DNA from 2 places in the Clostridium sp. JS66 genome. Region 2 is predicted to be linked to the other one. Evidence: riboswitches for the same ligand, from Rfam matches in the RefSeq annotation. Region 2 holds a riboswitch; the other holds the start of a gene.
The links. A riboswitch is a leader RNA that binds a small molecule or an ion and turns the genes downstream of it on or off. The one in region 2 is predicted to bind cobalamin.

Region 1: linked by a shared signal. The riboswitch ahead of Q6H37_RS21970 (energy-coupling factor ABC transporter permease) and the one ahead of cobK (precorrin-6A reductase) in region 2 are both predicted to bind cobalamin.

Annotation. Positions count from the first base shown of each region.
Region 1 covers NZ_CP131467.1:4,766,721-4,775,742, reverse strand. Annotated here, with positions in the region: gene Q6H37_RS21980 (ECF transporter S component) at 1-591, shown strand, start outside; gene Q6H37_RS21975 (MtnX-like HAD-IB family phosphatase) at 777-1,409, shown strand; cobalamin riboswitch at 1,530-1,713, shown strand; gene Q6H37_RS21970 (energy-coupling factor ABC transporter permease) at 1,974-2,714, shown strand; gene Q6H37_RS21965 (energy-coupling factor ABC transporter substrate-binding protein) at 2,719-3,033, shown strand; gene cbiQ (cobalt ECF transporter T component CbiQ) at 3,033-3,821, shown strand; gene Q6H37_RS21955 (energy-coupling factor ABC transporter ATP-binding protein) at 3,821-4,657, shown strand; gene Q6H37_RS21950 (4Fe-4S dicluster domain-containing protein) at 4,702-5,955, shown strand; gene Q6H37_RS21945 (ATP-binding protein) at 6,248-9,022, shown strand, end outside.
Region 2 covers NZ_CP131467.1:4,132,922-4,139,116, reverse strand. Annotated here, with positions in the region: gene Q6H37_RS19345 (response regulator) at 105-515, shown strand; cobalamin riboswitch at 589-768, shown strand; cobalamin riboswitch at 1,190-1,387, shown strand; gene cobK (precorrin-6A reductase) at 1,511-2,305, shown strand; gene cbiQ (cobalt ECF transporter T component CbiQ) at 2,374-3,270, shown strand; gene Q6H37_RS19330 (energy-coupling factor ABC transporter ATP-binding protein) at 3,283-4,137, shown strand; gene Q6H37_RS19325 (energy-coupling factor ABC transporter permease) at 4,177-4,929, shown strand; gene Q6H37_RS19320 (cobalt transport protein CbiN) at 4,929-5,279, shown strand; gene Q6H37_RS19315 (DMT family transporter) at 5,497-6,195, shown strand, end outside.

The DNA.
Region 1 (9,022 bases), 640 kb from region 2:
ATAATTGGTTATATTTTAATGCCTATGGGGGCATATATACCAGTGCTTACTTTAACCAATATTTTAGCAGGTTATTTGCCAGCGGTGGTTTGGAAAAAAATAAGAAAAATTCCAATAGAAAGCTTAAAGAAATATTATATTGCTTTCTTTTCAGTATTAACATTATTAGGAGTATTTAATACTTTAGTGATTATGAATATGCAAAATTCTTATTTAGGAAAAATGTTTATGCATTTTGGCAAAAAAGCACAATATCTTGGAGTTGGATTTGTATTAATTGGAGCAGTAGCATTTGTTCTTCTTATAATAAACAATATAATAAATAGGCGTAATGATATTAATTATGGTTATGTTTATGATAACTTCTTTAAAATAGTTATCGCTACGGGAATAGCAGGAATTATAGTGTCTACCATAAATACCTATTTTATACTAATTTTCACACCAGCCGTTGCAACTAAAGGATTTATGATCTTGTGGATTCCAAGGATGGTAGAAACATTAGTTTTGACTGTTGTAAGTTCCTATGCAATATCAATACTCATGTACTCTTATAATGCTCTTTCAGGTAGAGTGCCTAAAAAGATATAAGATATGTAATAAAGAGATAACTTGTCACTATACAACTTAATGTGTATATTGACTTGTTATTTCTTTTTATATTTACTATATTATAATAAGGATTAAATAAATTTCTAATAGATTTAATTAAGTTAATTAGAATGGTTCTCATGTTAATTTGAGTTAAAATGGTAGTAAGACGAGGAGGAATTTAATTGAAAAAAGCTTTTGTAGTTGATTTTGATGGAACTATAACAGTACAGGATGTAGGATTTTCTATAATAAAGCAGCTGGCAGATGAAGGGTGGAAAGAAATAGGAGACTTGTGGGTAAGCAAAAAAATAGGAACCGCTCAATGTGGTAAGATGCAGTGGGATTTAATTAAACATGATGAAGAATACATAAAAAATTTTGTTAGAGAATTTCCCATAAATAGAGGATTTAGAGAGTTTGTTGAGGAAGTAAAGAAAAATTCCTATGAAATGATAGTAGCTTCTGATGGATATGATATTTACATAAATGAAATATTGAAAACATATGGTTTTCAAGGTCTGAAAGTTGTATGTAACAGCGCAAAATATGATAATGGTTGGAAATTATCTTTTTTAAATTCATCTGGAGAATGTGGATTTTGTGGAAATTGTAAAAAAAGAATAGTAGATGATTTAAAAAACAGAGGATATAAGGTTTATTATATTGGAGATGGTCATTCGGATATATGTGCGTCTAAAGATGCAGATGTAGTTTTTGCTAAATCTTTTTTAAAACAACACTATGAAAATAAAGAATTACCTTATCATAACTTTGATAATTTTTTTGATGTTTTAGAATATATGAAAAAAAATTAAGCTAAATACATGTAGAATTACAATTGTTATTTGTGTTGAAGCAATTGTTTTAAAAAATAGTAATTTCAGAATATTATGTTGACATAATTTGAAAAATAATGTACAATTTTAATTGTAAAATTAAATAGTGAAGTGTTAGGTTTATAACGTTAATTAAAAGGGAAAGTGGTGAAAATCCATTACAGCCCCCGCTACTGTATACGGCGACAAATTCTATATCCACTGGATCCTATGGATTTATCTGGGAAGGAAGAAGGAGGAAGACCCGTGAGTCAGGAGACCTGCCTAGTACTGTTTACTGCAATCTTTCGGAGGGAAAGAAGATGCATAAAAACTGTTATTTTATCTAAATTAACATAACCTAATTAAAAACGTACAAGGAAATTAGTTATGTTTAGGATAAACAGTATGTGTGCTTTTAAATTTGATTATTAGGAACTTCCAGAAGAAGTTCCTTTTTATTTTTATTGGAATAGTTTTGGCAATTAGTAGAATTTTTAGTAGTACGAGCACCATTATCGTTTTATAGGCTACGATTATTTATGTAATAAAAGGGGTGTAGTTATGTCAAAAAAATATCAAATTTCTTTAGGAATTTTTATTGCAATATTATGTATTCCTAAAAATGTGTTTGCAATGCACATTATGGAAGGATTTCTTCCACCAAAATGGTGCATTACATGGGGAATTGTATGTATACCTTTTATTGTGGTTGGATTATTTTCTATAAAGGAAAAAATAAGGTTAAATCCTAAAACAAAAATGTTAATAGCTATGGCTGGGGCTTTTGCTTTTGTTCTTTCTGCTTTAAAAATACCATCAGTAACAGGAAGTTGTTCACATCCAACAGGAGTGGGACTTGGAGCTATACTTTTTGGACCTACGGTTATGAGCGTTTTAGGTGTTATAGTTCTTATTTTTCAAGCATTACTTCTTGCACATGGAGGATTAACAACTTTAGGTGCTAATACATTTTCTATGGCAGTTGTAGGACCTTTAGTGTCATATTTTACATATAAATTACTAAAAAAATTAAAAGTATCACAATCTATATCAGTATTTTCTGCAGCAATGCTGGGAGATTTAATGACATACGTTACTGCATCTTTTGAGTTAGCATTAGCATTTCCAGATGCTACAGGTGGAATTGCAACATCTGTAATAAAGTTTATGGGTATATTTGCTGTAACGCAAATTCCATTAGCAATAAGTGAAGGAATATTAACAGTTATAGTTTTTAATCTTTTAAGTAATTATAACAAGCAAGAACTTATAGAATTAAATGTTATACCAAAGGAGGCTTAATGGTATGCATGTACAAACTAAAAACAATAATTTATTGAAAAAAAATTTAATATTAGCTTTCCTTGTAGTAGCCATTACTGTAGTCCCTATGTTGTTCTTAAAGCATGCTGAATTTGGTGGTTCAGATGATCAGGCAGAAAAGGCAATTACACAAATTAAACCTAATTATAAACAATGGGCTTCACCAGTTTGGCAGCCACCAAGTAGTGAGATAGAGAGCCTTTTATTTGCACTTCAGGCTGCTGTCGGTTCAGGAGTTGTATGTTACTATTTTGGATATATGAAGGGAAAATCTAAAAAAGACGGAAGTGAAAAATAATGATTTCTATAGATAAATTGGCATATGTATCAGAACTTAGAAAAGTTAATCCTATGGAAAAATTTATGTTTTCTATTTTAACTATGATATTGTGTATATCTTTAAATAATATAGTATATTCAATATTAGTAGTATTATTTATGGCAGCTATAACTATTTTTAAAGGTAAGATACCAGCTAAATCTTATGGTGAATTGATTTTAATTCCTTTAGTGTTCCTGGTTATTGGAATTGTTACAATAGCAATAAATACTGTTGGAGATAGTAAAGAAATACTATTTAGCTTTCACATTTTTAATATTAAACTTGGATGTACAAAAACAAGCTTTCTTATGGCTTCAAAAATATTTTTTAAAGCACTTGCATCAGTTTCATGCTTGTATTTTTTAGCACTAACAACTCCTGTATTTGAGATTTTAACAGTGCTTAGAAAATTTAAGGCACCTAAGTTATTTGTAGAACTAATGGGTCTTGTGTATAGATTTATTTTTGTATTACTTGATACAGCTAACATGATTTTCATATCGCAGAATTCAAGACTTGGATACTCAAAAATAAGTACAGGTTATAATTCTTTAGGAAAATTAGTTACTTCGCTTTTTATAAGTTCATACAAACGTTCACAAGACATTTATACTGCTATGGAATCTAGGTGTTACGATGGTGAAATAAATTTAATAGAGGATAACTTTAAAATTTCATACAGGAATATATTTGTTATAATAATTGTAGAAGTAATATTAGTAACTATAAGTTTGAGCAAGAATATTTTTGGGGGAATCATTTAATGAGCGAATACATAATTGAAACGAAAGATTTAAGCTTTAATTATCCAGATGGTACTAAAGCTTTAAAAAATGTAAATATTAAAATAGAGAAAGGCAAAAAAATATCATTTATAGGTGTTAATGGTTCGGGAAAGTCCACATTATTTTTAAATTTTAATGGAGTTTTAAAGCCAAGTAATGGTGATCTAATATATAAAGGTGATATAGTAAAGTATAATTCAAAATCCTTATTGCAATTGAGAAAAAATGTAGGAATAGTATTTCAAGATCCAGAAAACCAACTTTTTTCAGCTAGCGTATATCAAGAAGTTTCCTTTGGAGCTATGAATTTGAAGCTTGAAGAAACTGAAGTCAGGAAAAGAGTTGATGGAGCTTTACAAGGTATAGGTATGTATGATTATAGAGAAAAAGCTGTTCATTTTTTAAGCTATGGTCAGAAGAAAAGGGTATCAATTGCAGATATACTTGTTATGAATCCGGAAGTAATAGTATTTGATGAGCCTACTTCCAGTCTTGATCCAAAACATTCTAGCCAAATTGTTGATATATTTGATAGTATCAATGAAAAAGGAATTACAGTAATACTATCAACACATGATGTAGAGCTAGCTTATTCTTGGTCAGATTATATTTTTGTTATGAGAGATGGGGAAGTAGTTAAAGAAGGTACTCCTTATGAAATATTTTCAGATGATAAGCTTATAAGTGAGTGTTATCTTCAAAAGCCTTTAATTCTTGAAATTTTTCAAAATTTAGTAAGCAGTGGAAAAATAAAATTTGAAGAAAGTGTGCCTAGAAATAAAAAGGAGCTTTTGGAAATAATAAATTCAAAATAACTTATTTGTATAGTAGAATATAAGTTAAAAAAGGTTGTGAAGATATGTCTCACATTTCAAATAAAGAAGCTTATAAGAGATTGGAAGAAAGAATTAATAGATTTCCACAAGGTGCGCCGCCTTCAAAAACATTATATAAAATACTGAGTATGCTTTTTACAGAAAAGGAGGCAGAACTGGTGGCAATGCTGCCTATAAAGCCTTTTACTATTAAAACTGCAAGCGAAATTTGGAAGATAAGTGAAGCTAGCACTGAGAATATCCTTCAGAAGCTTGCTTCAAAGGCTATTCTTATGGATATTGACTATGATGAAAAAAAGGAATATTGTCTTCCACCACCTATGATTGGATTTTTTGAATTCTCCCTTATGAGAACTAGAGATGATATCGATCAAAAAACATTATCAGAGTTGTACTTTCAGTATTTAAATGTAGAAGAAGACTTTATCAAGGATCTATTTTTAGGGACAGAAACAAGATTCGGAAAGGTTTTTGTGCAGGAAGGAGTTCTTTCAAGAGAAAATGAACTAGAGATAATGGATTATGATAGAGCTAGCAATGTGATTAAAGAGGCTAGATTTATTACTGTAAGTATGTGTTTTTGCAGGCATAAGATGAAACATTTAGGAAAACAGTGTTATGCACCTATGGAAACTTGCTTAACATTTGGGAATAGTGCATACACTTTAAGTAAAAATGGATATGGTAGGGCTATAGATTCAGTTGAGGCTTTGGAAATATTAAATATGGCATATGAATATAATCTAGTTCAATGTGGTGAAAATGTTAGAAATGGATCAGTATTTCTTTGTAATTGTTGTGGCTGTTGCTGCGAAGGTATGTTGGCAATTAAGAAATTTGGATATTTGACTCCTATTCAGACTACTGCATTTCTTCCAGAATTTATAGAGGAAAGTTGTATTGGATGTGGTAAATGTGCAAATGCATGTCCTATAGATGCTATAAAAATTGATCCTGTAACAAAAAAAGCTAGAACAGATGAAAACGTGTGCCTTGGATGTGGTATTTGTGCTAGAAATTGTCATAAAAAAGGTATATATCTTAAACATAGGGAAAAACAGATAATAACTCCAGCTAATACAACTCATAGAATTGTACTTCAAGCTATTGAAAAAGGTAAACTTCAGGAGCTTATTTTTGATAATAAAGCTCTTTTAAGCCATAGGGCTATGGCAGCAGTTTTATCAGCTATTTTAAAACTTCCACCTGTAAAGAAAGCTATGGCAAGTAAACAAATGAAATCAGTGTATTTAGATAAATTGCTAAGTGGAAAATAATCTTTGTAAGTTTTACAGAGTTTAAAATTGGATAGAATTATAAATGAAAAACTATTTTTAAGTTAGATAGCACTTGATAAGTTAGGAGAGGTGAGAGCCTCTTCTTTTATTATTAACAATATTCTATTTATATTTTCAAATTTTTTACCAATGAATAAGTAAATTTCAAAATTCGAGTTAAAATGCCAGCGAAATGTGGAAAAATAACTAAAATTTTGTTAATATATTTATATAGCATTAAACTTATTTGTATCTTTAATGTAAATTAAGTTTATTACAAAGGGAGAATTTTATGAAAAATTTTAAATTAGTTATTCATAGGGTAACTTTTTTGATTATGTTATTGATTGTAAGTTTAGCTCTTTTAGGGGTTTTTATCAACAAAGATAGAGAAGAATTAAATAAAAGGCCTGTAGCTAAATCTGGTGTATTAGATTTAAGGGATTGGAATTTTAAAAAGCAAGGAATAGTTAAACTGGATGGACAGTGGGAATTTTATTACAAACAGTTGTTGACACCTGAGGATTTTAAAGTTGAACAGAAGGTCAAGAAAACAGGACTAATTAATATTCCAGGAAGCTTTAAAAATTATAAATTTGGAAATGAAAAACTAAATTCTCAAGGATATGCAACCTATAGATTAAAAGTAATTGCTAATGATTCAGAGGATTTATATGCTATTAAAACTCAATTTATTCAAGCAGCTCATAAGCTTTGGGTAAATGATAAAATAGTTGTACAGTGTGGAGAAGTAGGAAAGACTAAAAATGAAACTGATGGAAAACTTGCCACAAGACTAGGTTCATTTTACAACAATACAAATGAGTTTGAAATAGTACTTCAAAGTAGTAATTTTCAATATGGTGTGCCAGAAATTGATAGTATATTACTTGGAAGTGAATCTCAAATTAGTGAAGAGAGAGCTAAAAAAGTAGGGTTTGATTTATTTTTATTTGGAATTACTTTGGCAGCTGCTATATATAACTTTATTTTATTTATAAGAAGAAAAAAAGACAAAGCTCCTTTATATTTTGCTGTGGTATGTGTATTAATTTGTTTAAGAACTTTATTGGTAGGAGAAAGACTAATTTACTGGGTATTTCCTAACATGAACTATATTATCAATGTAAAATTACTCTTATGGACTTTCTTTATATATATACCAGTACTTATATTGTTTATGAGTAATTTTTATACTGAGCTTATAAGTGAAAAAGTAGTCAAATTTTCAAAGATTTTAGGTATAACTTATTTTTTTCTTATATTAATATTACCTCCAATATATTATATTAACTTGATATTACCTGTTGAAATAATATCAGATTTTATAATTTTATATATTGTAAGTAAAATGCTTTATATGCATATTATAAAAAAATCTAATAATGCAATTGTTATTATTGCTATGATTATTTTTTTAGGAACAAGAATAAATGATATTTTATATGAATATTCGGTAATTGATACAGGGTCTTACGCTCCGATAGGAATTCTTATTTTTATTTTTGCTCAATCATATGTGGCATCTGATAAATTTTCAATGGCTTTTTCAAAGATAGAAGAAATGACGGAGAGGCTTAAGTCAGTTGACAAAATGAAGGATGATTTTTTTGCAACTACATCTCATGAATTGAAGGCACCATTAGATGGAATTGTTGGACTTTCAAAAAGTCTTATAGATTGTAATTCAAAGCAATTGAGTAATGATGAAAAAGAAACATTAATTTTAATTAAAAATAGCGCTAAGAGATTATCCAATCTGGTAAATGATATATTAGATTTTTCAAAAATAAAAAGTAATGATATAAACTTAATAATGAAGCCTGTAGATATAGGGCAGCTTATAAATATGGTGACAAAATCCTTTAAATCATTTATGAGCAATAAATCAATTGAAATATTGAATAAAGTTGAAGAAAGTATTCCTTATGTTTATGGAGATGAAAATAGAATTCAACAAATTTTATACAATCTAATAGGAAATGCAGTAAAGTTTACAAATGAAGGACAAATAGAAATTTCTGCTGCTGAAAAAGGTGACTATGTTTTTATTACCATTGAGGATACAGGTGTAGGAATAGATGAAAGTGATATTTATAAAATTTTTCAGCCTTATAATCAAGTTGATGGTATAAATAAGCAATATCATGGTTCTGGATTAGGATTATATGTAACTAAAAAATTAGTTCAGCTTCATGGTGGTGAATTAGAAGTAAAATCTACATTGGGAGAGGGGGCTAAATTCACTTTTAATCTACCTAAATTATCTATGAATATTGAAAAAGATGATTCTATAGGTGAATTAGAAAATTATGATTGTAGCGAAAATTGTAATAAAAAATTAGAACAATGTAAAAGTAATGGCAAAATTCTAATTGTAGACGATGAGTCTGTAAATATAAAAGTAATGGGAAATTTTTTGTCAGAGGAAAAATATACGATTATTACCGCTGCAAGCGGCAAAGAAGCATTGAATATAGCTTATAATGATAAAAATATAGATATGGTGATTTTGGATATAATGCTGCCAGATATGATAGGATGGGAAGTATGCAGCATACTGAGAGAAAAATATTCTTTACTTGATTTACCAATTTTAATTGCAACCTGGGACAACCGTACAGAAAGCTTAGTGCTATCTTTTAAAAATGGAGCTAATGATTATTTAAGAAAGCGTTTTGAAAAATCTGAACTATTGGCTAGGGTAAAAACTCTTATAGATTTGAAACATTTGGCAGGAGAAGTAACTAGCCTTCAAGGTAAAGTGAAAAGTACTACAAAACAGGTTGAAGAGTTAAATGAGGGCTTTGAAGAAAATAAAAAAATACTTTCTCAGGTAATAAAAAATGATAAGTTAAAAACAGAATTTTTTACAAATATGTCCCATGAACTAAGAACTCCATTAAATGTTATATGGAGCACTATACAGTTGATTCAATCTATAAATGCAAATAAGTTAACTGCAGGATATGATATAGACAAATACCTCAATATTATGAGTCAGAACACTTTAAGACTTTTAAGATTAATAAACAATTTAATTGATACTACAAAAATAGAGGGCGGA
Region 2 (6,195 bases):
AGAGAAATTTTATGTTTTAGTCATAAAAAGGTGTTTCGTTAGACATTGAACTTCTATAATTTCATGTTATTAGAAGGTAAAAGGGAAAGTGGAGGAGAACTACTATGTGTAAAATATTAATTGTTGATGATGAATACTTTGAAAGAAAAATTTCTAAAATGATTATACTAAATGGAATACATCAGGCTGATATTGTTGGAGAAGCCTGTAATGGAAAAGAAGCAATTCTAATGAATGAAAAACTGAATCCTGATATTATTCTTATGGATATAAAAATGCCAATACTAGATGGATTACGTGCAGCAGAATTAATAAAAAACAGAGATGAAAATAAAATTATCATATTTGTAAGTGCTTGTGAAGATTTTTATCTTGTACAAAAAGCCATAAGGATAGGGGCAAATGATTATCTATTGAAATCTACTAGAACTGAACAATTAGTAGAAACAATAAGAAGACATATGTATCCTAATAGAGAATATTTTATGGATAAAGTTATAGGAATAAATTATTAAGGTTGATAAAATATTTTAAATTATAAAAAGATTGACATAATTCAAAAATAGATATACAATTATTATTGTAAAATTAAATAATAAAGTATTAGGTTTATTTATTAATTAAAAGGGAAAGTGGTGAAAATCCACTGCAGCCCCCGCTACTGTATACGGAGACAAGTTCTATGTCCACTGGAGAGATATCTCTCTGGGAAGGAAGAATAAGGAAGACCCGTGAGTCAGGAGACCTACCTATTGCTTTTGTCATAGTCTTTCGGAGGGAGAGAAAATGCATAAATAGTGTCATTTTAATACCGTTGTATTTTGAGTTTAACTTAAAATTAGCAGTATTAGATGCAGCAGAATATGTATTTTATAATTGTTTATTAGAGACTTCGAAAGGAGCCTCTTTTATTATATAGTGTTAATTTAAATATATTTAATCCCTTTATAAAACTTACTTTACACTTACTTTTTAGTAAGTGTACCTTTTTTTATAACATATAGAACTTGGATTTATGAAAGTTCGTATGACATATTGACTAATATAGTAAAAATTTCTTGGATTTTGTATAAAATATTGACAAAAATATATTTAATAGATATTATATAAACATGTAATATGGTAATTTTTATATGAAGATTTAGTGTGATAAAGATTAAATTTTGATAGAATTTGTATATTTTTGAACAATATAATAGTTTAAATAGGTGTCGATTGTAATCAAGAAGTGTTACAAATCGGTGAAAAGGGAAGATGGGTGAAAATCCCACGCGGTCCCGCCGCTGTAAAAGAGGAGTCCCTCTGAGAATGCCACTGAATAATCGGGAAGGCAAGAGGTGATGATGATGCTTGAGCCAGAATACCTGCCTGTTTTAATACCTGTTACTCTACGAGAGATAGAGGAGGTTTAATACAGTGTGCCTATTTTTAGTATTAACTCATTGTCTTTTGAGAGACAATGAGTTTTTTTTATATATATGATTTATTTTTAATATTTTTGGAGGTAATTATGTCAGACGTATTAGTTATTGCAGGAACAATGGATGCTAAGCAAATAATAAACAAGCTTTATAAAATTGGTGAAAAGGTTACCGTAATGGTCACCACTAAGTTAGGCAGTGAGTTGATTGATCATGATGATAGTATTGATATTTATCAGGGAAAGATCAATAAGTTTAGCGTCATTGATATGATAGATAAAGTACAGCCAAAGTGTATAATTGACGCTTCTAATCCTTTTTCAGTAGACATATCTAGAAATGTAATAAGTGCTTGTAAACTGACTGAAATACCATATATTAGGTTTCTAAGAGAAAAGGTAGTATATGAGGATTATGACGTTGTAAAGGTAAAAAATTATAAAGAAGCATATGAACGCATCCTGGAATATGAAGGTAATATCGTACTAACGGTAGGAAGTAAAAAAATTGAAACCTTCACTAAGATTCCTGACTATCGAAACAGAGTATACCTTAGAGTGCTTCCAGATTGGATGGTGTTAAAAAAATGTGAAGAACTGGGATTCAATTCAAGAAATATAATAGCAATGAAAGGACCATTCAGTGAAAAGTTAAATGAGGAGATATTTAAGTATTGCAATGCTTCTGTTTTAGTGACAAAAGATAGTGGTAATACCGGGGGCGTTATAGAAAAAATAAGTGCAGCTAGAAAATTAGGAATTAAAATAATTATGATTGAGAGATCTGATGAAAATTATGAAAATAAAACGACTTCAATTGAAGAAATAATTGATTTCGTAAAGAAAATAAGTATCAAAGCCAAAAGTATTCCAAATATAATATAGAAACTTAAAAAATAGGAATTTTAAAAACCATTATTTTGACATGGATAAAAATTGAAAGAAGGTGCGATATGGAAACAATTATTATTTTATGCATTATGTTTTTGATAGCTTTGTTTTTCTTTAAAATTGGAAATAATGATGATCATAATCATGAAAATAAAAACCACAATCATAGAATTGGTCATAAACACGGTGAAGGATTTTCTATTGACTTTTATTCTTATAGTTCAAAAATAAGACATTGGAATCCTACCTTTAAAGTAGCACTTTCTGTTTTGATATTAATTCTTTGCATTGTACTTAACAATCCATATGTATCCATTATGGTGATTATTGCAATGACCTATGTGACAGTTGTAAAAGGGAAACTTCCATTACATGAATATTTGTCAATAATGACAATTCCCGTAGCATTTATTTTATTGGGTACTTTTACTATTGCCATTGATTTTTCAAGGCAGCCCTTAGGACAATATAATCTGTATCTTGGTTTTGCCTATGTATTCACTTCTAATTTAAAACTTAAGGAAGCTGTATTTTTGATATTAAAGGTTTTTGCAGCTATTAGTGCACTGCAGATGATGACATTATCAACTCCATCCTCTGAAATTATCTATGTACTTCGCAAAGCACATGTGCCAAAGCTTATTATAGAACTTATGAATATGATTTATAGATATATTTTTATTTTAATGGATGTATATAGTAAGATGAAAAACTCTGCAGAGTCTCGTGAGGGATACTGTGATTTTAAAACCTCCTGTTATACATTTGGAAGTATTGCAAGTAATATGCTGGTTACTTCACTGAAAAAGGCAAATTCATATTATGATGCTATGGAGGCCAGATGCTATGATGGGGAACTAATATTTTATGAGGAAGATAAAAAGGTGGAAACAATACATATTGTTTCAGCAGCAGCATTCATAATTTTTTTAATTGTAATATGGAGTTTTACGAGATAAGGGGGAGCTATTATGGAAAAAACAATATTAAAGGTTGAAGATTTGCATTATGTTTATGGAAGTGGAAAAGTTGCATTGAAGAGTGTAAGTGTGGATATTCATGAAGGTGAAAAAATTGCTGTTATTGGCTCCAATGGATCTGGAAAATCTACATTTTTCTTGAATATTAATGGCGTATTTACACCAGAACGTGGAAAAGTCATTTATCGGAATACAGTGGTTAATAAGAAGAATTTAAAGGAGCTTAGAAAGAACATTGGAATTGTATTTCAGGATGCAGATAACCAAATTATTGCATCTACGGTTATGGCAGAAGTTGGATTTGGACCTATGAATTTAAAACTTCCAAAGGAAGAAGTAAAAAAGAGAGTTGATGAAGCTCTCACATATATGAATATTTCTGACTTCAAGGATCGACCTCCTCATTATTTGAGCGGCGGCGAGAAGAAAAGAGTTACTATTGCAGATATTATTGCTATGAAATCAGAAATCGTTATTTTCGACGAACCTACAGCAGCACTAGACCCTTTAAATGCCATGATGTTAGAAGAAGTTTTAGACAAGCTTGCTTTTGAAGGTAAGACAATGCTTATTTCAACTCATGATGTAGATTTCACCTACAGATGGGCGGAAAGAGTTCTTGTATTCTGCCATGGAAAAATTATAGCAGATGGAACACCACTAGAAATTTTCAAAAACAAGGAAGTTTTAAAACAGGCAAATTTAAAGCAGCCAACTATGCTGGAGGTTTATGAATCCCTTGTAGAAAATCATTTTATAAAAGATACAAAGTTTTATCCTAAAAATACTGAAGAATTTAATAAAATGCTTGAAAAACAGATGTCTTTTCTAGGTGCTTTGGCTTAGATTAAATATAAATTAACTTAACATAAGGAGGAAAATAAAATGAACAAAAAAGAAAAGAAGCTCTTAACTATTATTACAGTCTTTGCATTGACCTTTGGAGTAGTTCCAGTGGCAAATGCAATGCACATTATGGAAGGTTATCTTCCACCAAAATTTTGTATTGCATGGGGGGCCATTTGTGTTCCATTCTTAGTATTGGGTTACTTATCAATTAAAAAGACATTATCTGAAAACCGTAAATCTATGACCATTCTTGCTATGACAGGTGCATTTATTTTTGTACTTTCATCTTTAAAAATTCCGTCAGTAACAGGAAGCTGTTCTCACATGACGGGTACAGGACTTGCTGCAATTTTATTTGGACCATCTGCAGTAAGTATACTAGGTATCATTTGCTTGGTTTTTCAAGCAATTTTACTTGCTCATGGTGGACTTACAACTCTTGGTGCTAACACTTTTTCTATGGCTATTGCAGGTCCCTTAGTTTCTTATGGAATCTATAAATTATGTCAGAATATGAAAGTTAATAAAAATGTAGGTATTTTTATAGCAGCATCAATTGGTGACTTATTTACTTATTGTGTAACTAGTATTCAGCTTGCACTTGCATATCCTTCTCAAAGTGGTGGAGTTATGGCATCTGCAGCTAAATTTCTTGCAGTATTTGCACCAACACAGCTTCCACTTGCAGTTATCGAAGGCATTCTTACTGTTGTAATTGTTATGGGTCTTGAAACATATGCAAAATCCGAACTAACAGTTATTGGATTTTTAAAGAGAGGTGAAAATTAATGGCAAAGACAAAAAAGAAGGTTATCACTTTATTGGTTATTGCTGCATTGATTGCTCTTATACCATTATTTACATTGAGAGGAGCTGAATTTGGAGGATCAGATGATGCAGGAAGTAAAGTAGTTTCGCAAATTACAGGTAAAGAGTATCATCCTTGGTTTACACCTGTTATGGAAACTTGGATTGGTGGAGAATTACCAGGTGAAATTGAAAGCTTATTATTTTGTGTACAAACAGGTATTGGTGTCGGTATCATAGCATTTTTTATGGGAAGATTAGTAGAAAGAAAAAAAATAGAAAACGAGAAGCTTAAAAGTGAAAAACGAACTACAGAATCAGTAATTAGCTAGAAATTTGTACAAGGCTATTTAAAAAAGCTTATTCCATAAAGATTAAATAAAGCAATTTGAAGAAAACTTAACGAAAAGTTATGTTATCCTCAAATTGTTTTAATTTTATGAGAAAAATTATATAGTGATATTTTTAATGATTGTGTTAATGAATTCATAATTATTGTTATAATTGAATTAATATCATAATTTTAACTATATATGAGAGGAGAGTATAATGAATAAATCAAAAGCTTATCCAATTATGATGGCATTAGTATCCGCAATTTTATTTGGAGCCAGTGCACCTATAACCAAGATGCTTTTAGGTAAAATTGATCCTATTCCTCTTGCTGCATTTTTATATTTTGGTAGTGGAGTTGGCTTGTTAATATTCCAGATTGTAACTTCACTTGTTAAAAAACAAGCCTTAGACGAAGCACCTTTGAAAAAAAAGGATTTTCCCTGGCTTTTAGGTGCAAGTATTGCAGGAGGAATTATAGCACCTATTATTTTGCTAAACTGTCTTAAAGTAACTCCGGCCTCAACTGCTTCACTGTTGTTAAATTTTGAAGGGGTGGCAACTACCATAATTGCAGTAGTATTTTTTAAAGAAAGTGCAGGAAAACAAATTTTAAGTGCTGTAATATTAATTACTATGGCAAGTATTATTTTGTCCTGGGATTTTAAAAATCAATGGGGATTTTCTATAGGTTCTTTTGGAATTATATTGGCTTGTTTTTGCTGGGGAATAGATAATAATTTTACAAGAAATATTTCTGCAAAAAATCCTTTTTCCATTGTAACAATAAAAGGAATTATATCAGGTTCTTTTTCATTCATTCTAGCTATGATACTTGGTAATCAAATACCAAGTTTAACAATTTCAATATCTGCTATGATTATAGGATTTTTTTGCTATGGTTTAAGTATAGTA